DNA from 2 places in the Rhodoferax sp. SPJ4 genome. Region 2 is predicted to be linked to the other one. Evidence: predicted binding sites of a transcription regulator. Region 2 holds the regulator's gene; the other holds the start of a gene.
The links. Region 2 encodes LexA, which represses DNA repair genes until DNA is damaged. Its sites were predicted from a motif close to ACTGTATNNNNATACAGT; they were not measured.

Region 1: AC4BAR_RS06395 (DNA topoisomerase IV subunit B) is a predicted target of LexA. The motif match lies at 1,399-1,416, and genes of this name have one in related genera.

Annotation. Positions count from the first base shown of each region.
Region 1 is NZ_JBYZMN010000001.1:1,308,880-1,312,281, forward strand. Features, by position in the region: gene AC4BAR_RS06395 (DNA topoisomerase IV subunit B) at 1-1,351, opposite strand, end outside; gene AC4BAR_RS06400 (MFS transporter) at 1,491-2,708, shown strand; gene AC4BAR_RS06405 (hypothetical protein) at 2,705-2,851, shown strand; gene AC4BAR_RS06410 (SDR family oxidoreductase) at 2,898-3,402, shown strand, end outside.
Region 2 is NZ_JBYZMN010000001.1:1,497,386-1,500,787, forward strand. Features, by position in the region: gene adk (adenylate kinase) at 91-747, shown strand; gene AC4BAR_RS07285 (asparaginase) at 811-1,749, opposite strand; gene lexA (transcriptional repressor LexA) at 1,864-2,541, shown strand; gene AC4BAR_RS07295 (hypothetical protein) at 2,660-2,953, shown strand; gene AC4BAR_RS07300 (D-2-hydroxyacid dehydrogenase family protein) at 3,022-3,402, shown strand, end outside.

The DNA.
Region 1 (3,402 bases), 190 kb from region 2:
GGATGGCCTGGCTTTCCTTGTCGCGGCCCATCTTGGCGCTGCCGCCGGCCGAGTCGCCCTCGACCAGGAACACCTCGTTGTGGGCCAGGTCACGGCTTTCGCAGTCGGTCAGCTTGCCGGGCAGCACGGCCACGCCCGAGCCCTTGCGTTTTTCGACCTTCTGGCCGGCGCGCTGCCGGGTCTGCGCGGCCTTGATGGCCAGCTCGGCCAGCTTTTTGCCGTAGTCCACATGCTGGTTCAGCCACAGCTCCAGCGTGGGGCGCACAAAGCTGGACACCAGGCGCACCGCGTCGCGCGAGTTCAGCCGCTCCTTGATCTGGCCCTGGAACTGCGGGTCCAGCACCTTGGCGCTCAGCACATAGCTGGCGCGGGCGAACACGTCTTCAGGCAGCAGCTTGACCCCCTTGGGCAACAGGCTGTGCAGCTCGATGAAGCTTTTGACGGCGTTGAACAGGCCGTCGCGCAGGCCGCTGTCGTGGGTGCCGCCGGCGCTGGTGGGGATCAGGTTGACGTAGCTCTCGCGCACCGGTGCGCCGTCCTCGGTGAAGGCCACACACCATTGCGCGCCTTCGCCTTCGGCAAAGGACTCGTGGCCGCTGTCGGCAAAACCCTCGCCCTCGAACAGTGGAATCACCGGCTCGCCGTTCAGCGTCTGCGTCATGTAGTCGCGCAGGCCGCCCTTGTACAGCCAGACCTGGCTGTCCTTGGTTTTCTCCTGCGCCAGCGTGACCGTCACGCCGGGCATCAGCACCGCCTTGCTGCGCAGCAAATGCGTCAGCTCGGTCATGGGCAGGACGCTGGACTCGAAGTACTTGGCGTCGGGCCAGGCCCGCACGCTGGTGCCCTGCTTGCGGTCGCCCTCGGCGGCCGGCCGGGTGGAGAGCAGCTCCACCACATCGCCACCGGCGAACACGATGCGGGCCACCTGGCCTTCGCGGTGGCTGGTGACTTCCAGCCGCTTGGACAAGGCGTTGGTGACGCTGACGCCCACGCCGTGCAGGCCGCCGGAGAAGCTGTAGGCGCCGCCCTTGCCCTTGTCGAACTTGCCGCCGGCGTGCAGCCGGGTGAACACCAGCTCGACCACTGGCGCTTTTTCCTCCGGGTGCAGGCCAAACGGGATGCCGCGGCCGTCGTCGTCCACGCTGACCGAGCCGTCGGCGTGCAGCGTGACCTTGATCTTCTTGCCGTGGCCGGCCAGCGCCTCGTCGGCCGCGTTGTCCAGCACCTCCTGGATGATGTGCAAGGGGTTGTCGGTGCGGGTGTACATGCCTGGCCGCTGCTTGACGGGCTCCAGGCCCTTGAGCACACGGATCGAACTTTCAGAGTAGTCGCTGGGGGGTTTGGTGGCCATGGTGCTGTCGAGTGAAGCGGCGATTGTAGCCACGCGCCCTGAAAACCACTGGATACAACCACAGGCCACAAGCCTGTGGCCCGGATCGGCTGTCGTTGACGCGCCAGCGGCGCCACGGCGAATTGGCTACAGTCTTTGCATGACTGCTGTTTCCAAACCCCTTTCCATGGTCCAGGTGCTGGTGTGTGGCGCCGCGGTCGTCACGCTGTCCATGGGCATACGCCACGGCTTCGGCCTGTGGCTGCAACCCATCACCCAGGCCCAAGGTTGGACGCGCGAGAATTTTGCCTTCGCACTGGCCATCCAGAACCTGGCCTGGGGCGTTTCGGGCATTTTTGCCGGCATGCTGGCCGACCGTTTTGGCGCCTTCCGTGTCATCGTGGGCTGTTCGCTGCTGTACGGCCTGGGCCTGTGGGGCATGGCTTTTGCGCCGTCGCCGCTGCTGTTTGCATTGACCGCCGGCCTGCTGATCGGCGCGGCACAGGGCGGCACGACCTACGCCGTGGTGTACGGGGTGATTGGCCGCAACGTGTCGGCAGCCAAACGCAGCTCGGCCATGGGCATCACCGCGGCGGCCGGTTCGTTTGGCCAATTTCTGATGGTGCCGGTGGAGGGCATTCTGATCAGCGACTTTGGCTGGCAGCAGGCGCTGGTGCTGCTGGCCATGGCCGCGCTGGTGATGATTCCGCTGGCCTGGGGTCTGCGCGAGCCCGGCTTTGGCGGCAGCGCCGCGCCGGTGCGGGAGCAAACCGTGGCCCAGGCGCTGGCCGAGGCCTGCCGCTACCCGAGCTTCCAGCTGCTGATGCTGGGCTACTTTGTCTGTGGCTTCCAAGTGGTGTTCATCGGCGTGCACATGCCCAGCTATTTGCGCGACCATGGCCTGTCGCCGCAGGTGGCCAGCTATTCGCTGGCGCTGATCGGTTTGTTCAATGTGTTCGGCTCCTACCTGGCCGGCTGGCTGGGCCAGACCTGGCCCAAACGGCACATCCTGGCCTTTATCTACGGCGCTCGGGCGGTGGTGATTGCGCTGTTTCTGTGGGCGCCGCTGACACCGATGTCGGTTTATGTGTTCTCGGCCGTGATGGGGGTGTTGTGGCTGTCCACCGTGCCGCTGACCAACGGCCTGGTGGCGCAGATCTTCGGCATCCAGCACCTGTCCATGCTGGGCGGCTTTGTGTTCTTCTCGCACCAGATCGGCTCTTTCCTGGGCGTGTGGCTGGGCGGCCTGCTGTACGACCGCACCGGCAACTACGACGGGGTCTGGGCCATCACCATCGCGCTGGGCGTGCTGGCCGCCCTGCTAAACCTGCCCATCAAGGAAGCCACGCTGGCCCGCGGCGTGGCCAAGGCGGCATGACCCTGGCCACGGCACCCCTTCGCACCTGGCGCCGCTGGGTGGGTGGGGCTGTGGCGGTGGCGGCCCTGCTGGGCGCCTTCTGGCTCTACACCCGGCCGGATTTCCTGTTCACGCTGGCCAACCAGGCCTGGTCCTGCTTTTGAGCGTGGGGCCCCGGGATCGCTCCGCACCGGTGCTAAGCTCCCGCCGATGAAAATCTTTGTGATCACCGGTGCCTCGGACGGCATCGGCGCCGAGATGGCCCGGCAACTGGCCCATGCCCATGGCCCGCGCTGCGGCCTGGTGCTGGCGGCCCGCAACACCGACAGCCTGAACCTGGTGGCCCAGCAGTGCGAAGTGCATGCCGCGCAAACCCTGGTGGTGCCCACCGACGTGTCGGTCGAGGCCGCCTGCCGTGCATTGATTGACGCCGCCGTGGCCCGCTTCGGCCGCATCGACGCGCTGATCAACAACGCCGGTGTGTCGGCCCAGGCCATGCTGGCCGATGTCAAAGACAGCGACATGGGCTGGTACGAGCAGCTGATGCGGGTCAACCACTGGGGCGCGGTGTGGTGCACCCACCAGGCCTTGCCGCACCTGATCGCACGCCAGGGCTACATCGTCGCGGTGTCCTCGCTGGCCGGGCTGGTGGGCGTGCCGGGCCGCACAGCCTATGGCGCCAGCAAGTTCGCGATGAACGGTTTTTTCGAAGCCC
Region 2 (3,402 bases):
CCCAAAATACACGGGGGAGATGGGGCTCTGGGGTTCGCCGGACCGGCTCGCCCGTGCGACGAATTTCAAACACCAGACGAGGATTTCCCCATGAGACTGATTCTGTTGGGCGCACCCGGTGCAGGCAAGGGCACCCAGGCCACCTTCATCTGCCAGAAGTACGGCATTCCCCAGATCTCCACCGGCGACATGCTGCGCGCCGCCGTCAAGGCCGGCACGCCGCTGGGCATCGAAGCCAAGAAGGTCATGGACTCAGGTGGTCTGGTCAGCGACGACCTGATCATCAACCTGGTGAAAGAGCGCATCGCCCAGTCCGACTGTGCCAAGGGCTTTTTGTTTGACGGCTTCCCCCGCACCATCCCGCAGGCCGACGCGATGAAGGCCGCTGGCGTCAAGCTCGACTACGTGCTGGAAATCGACGTGCCCTTCGACGCCATCGTCGAGCGCATGAGCGGCCGCCGCTCCCACCCGGCCTCGGGCCGCACCTACCATGTCAGCTTCAACCCGCCCAAGGTGGCCGGTGTGGACGACGTGACCGGCGAACCGCTGATCCAGCGCGACGACGACAAGGAAGAAACCGTCAAGAAGCGCCTGGAGGTCTACAGCGCCCAGACCCGTCCGCTGGTCGACTACTACTCCAGCTGGGCCCAGGCCGATGCCGCCGGCGCCCCCAAGTACCGCGCCATTTCCGGCACCGGCAGCGTGGACGAGATCAAGGCCCGCGCCTTCGCCGCACTGGCCAACTGAGCGGGCATCACGCCCCTCTGAAAGCGGGCTGCGGGCCCGCTTTTTTGTGGCTGCTCGCGGGCCTCAACCGGCCATCAGCGCCAGCATCAAGGCCACCCGGGCCTGGGCCGGGGGCAAGGCCACCGCGGGTGGCCAGGCGCCGGCCTCGGCCACCACCTGACCCAGCGGGCAACGGGTGGTGCGCCACACAATCACCCCGGCCGTCTCGGCCTGCTGCAGGGCCGCCACCCAGGCCTGGTGCAGCGTGCCGTTGCCGGTGCCGGCCACCACCAGCCCCTTCACCCCAGCCGCCACCAGCGCCGACACACCCTCGGTCCGCGCACCGGCGCCACTCATCAGCACCTCGACCCAGGGCCAGGCCCCCTGGCCGGCCACCGGCGCGACCACCGGCCAGACGGCGCGGCCCGCCAAGGGCCAAGGCCGCCTCTGCACCAGCCGCCCACCCACCACCTGGGCCAGCGGTCCGGCCTCGCCAGCACCAAAGGCGTCCAGCCGGGTCGGGTGCAGCTTGCGCACCTCGGACCCCGCAAACACCGCCCCGGCACACACCACCAGCACCCCCTGGGCGCCGGGGGTGCAGGCCACGGTGAGAGCGTCACGCAGGTTCTGCGGGCCATCGGCTTCCGGGTGGCTGGCCGGCCGCATCGCGCAAACCAGCACCACCGGTTTGGTGGGCTGCAAGGCCTGCTGCAGGAAGTAAGCGGTTTCCTCCACCGTGTCGGTGCCATGGGTCACCACCACCGCCTGCGTGTCGGGCTGGGCCAGTCCGGCCGTGATGCGCTCGGCCAGCAGGGTCCACACACTGAAGTCCAGGTCCTTGCTGTCGATCTGCGCCAGCTGCTCGCTGACCACATGCACACCCGCCGCCGCCACGCCGGCCTCGCTCAGCAGCTGCGCCACGCCGCGCACGCCGGCACGGTAAGTGGCACCTTCGCCAGCGGCGACGGCCTCGCCGGCAATGGTGCCGCCGGTGCCCAAGACCAGCACGGTGGAAGAGTTCACTTGCAAACTTTCAAAAACTGGTCAAAAATACAGTTACTGGATATCCAAACAGCCGATCCGCTAATCCAACGCGGGCCGGCCGACCCAGGCGACCAAGGAGCCACCATGTCCGACATGCAGCATTTTCCCGTGAAGCTCACCGCAAGGCAGCAACAAATTCTGGATCTGATCCAGAGCGCCATCGCCCGCACCGGTGCGCCGCCCACCCGCGCCGAAATCGCCTCGGAGCTGGGCTTCAAATCGGCCAACGCGGCCGAGGAGCATTTGCAGGCACTGGCCCGCAAGGGTGTCATCGAGCTGGTCAGCGGCACCTCGCGTGGCATCCGCCTGCAAGGCGAGACCTTGCGCGCCATCCACGAGTCGCGCATCAAGCAGTTCTCGCTGCCCCTGCCCAGCCTGGCCCAGCTGGCGCTGCCGCTGGTCGGCCGGGTCGCGGCCGGCTCGCCCATCCTGGCCCAGGAGCATGTGGACCAGACCTACCATGTCGAGTCCAGCCTGTTCCAGCGCAAGCCCGACTACCTGCTGAAGGTGCGCGGCATGTCCATGCGCGACGTGGGCATCATGGACGGCGATTTGCTGGCCGTGCAAATCACCAAGGAAGCCAAGAACGGGCAGATCGTGGTGGCCCGGCTGGGCGACGACGTCACCGTCAAGCGGCTGCGCCGCAACAAAAACACCATCGAGCTGCTGCCCGAGAACCCCGAGTTCAAAACCATCGTGGTCGAACCGGGTGAGCCCTTCGAGATCGAGGGCCTGGCCGTGGGCCTGATCCGCAACACCATGCTGATGTGAGCCGGCCTCGCCAAACACCGCCTGGCACTGAAATCACCCGTCCATTGAACCGATGGGGCGCTTCACCCGGCGCGCTTGGCGCCGAAAGCCCTTGTACCTCCCTGCTGAAAGCACCGTCATGCACTCGCTTCACCTTGCCGACTGGTCGCCAGTCACACCACTCCGCAGCCTGATGGCCTGGTTGTCCGGGCCGGTGGCCGCACCGGCCGCCCCCACTCGCAGCACCGGCATGGCCGCCCCGGTCTGTGTGGCCAAGCCCCGGTTGGTCGAACGTCGCAGCCGACCGCTGCGTGTGTTGCGGGTGCTGGACGGCCCTCAGGAGCGTTCGGCCGCCGGCCGCATGGTGATTTCCGGCCGTTTTGCCGACGTCTGCGCCGAACTGGACCGGCTGGCCGCCCAGGAAACCCGCTGAAGACCGGCTGACCGCGGCCGACGCCCGATGGGCCCGGACGGGCCCTGCCGTGCAGGCACAATGTTGGGATGAACATTGTGATTTTGGACGACTACCAGGATGTGGTGCGCAAGCTCAACTGCGCCAGCAAACTGGATGCGTTTCCGGCCAAGGTGTACACCAACACCGTCAAGGGCCTGGGCCAGCTGTCGGTGCGTCTGAAGGACGCGGAAGTCATCGTGCTGATCCGCGAACGCACCGCCATCAGCCGCCAACTGGTTGAAAAACTCCCCAAACTCAAGCTGATCGCGCAAACCGGCCGGGCCGGCAGCCACATCGACATTGCCGCCTGTACCGAGCGCGGCATTGCCGTGTCCGAGGGCCCGGGCTCGCCGGTGGCGCCGGCCGAGCTGACCTGGGCGCTGGTGATGGCCGCGATGCGCCGCCTGCCCCAGTACATCGGCAACCTG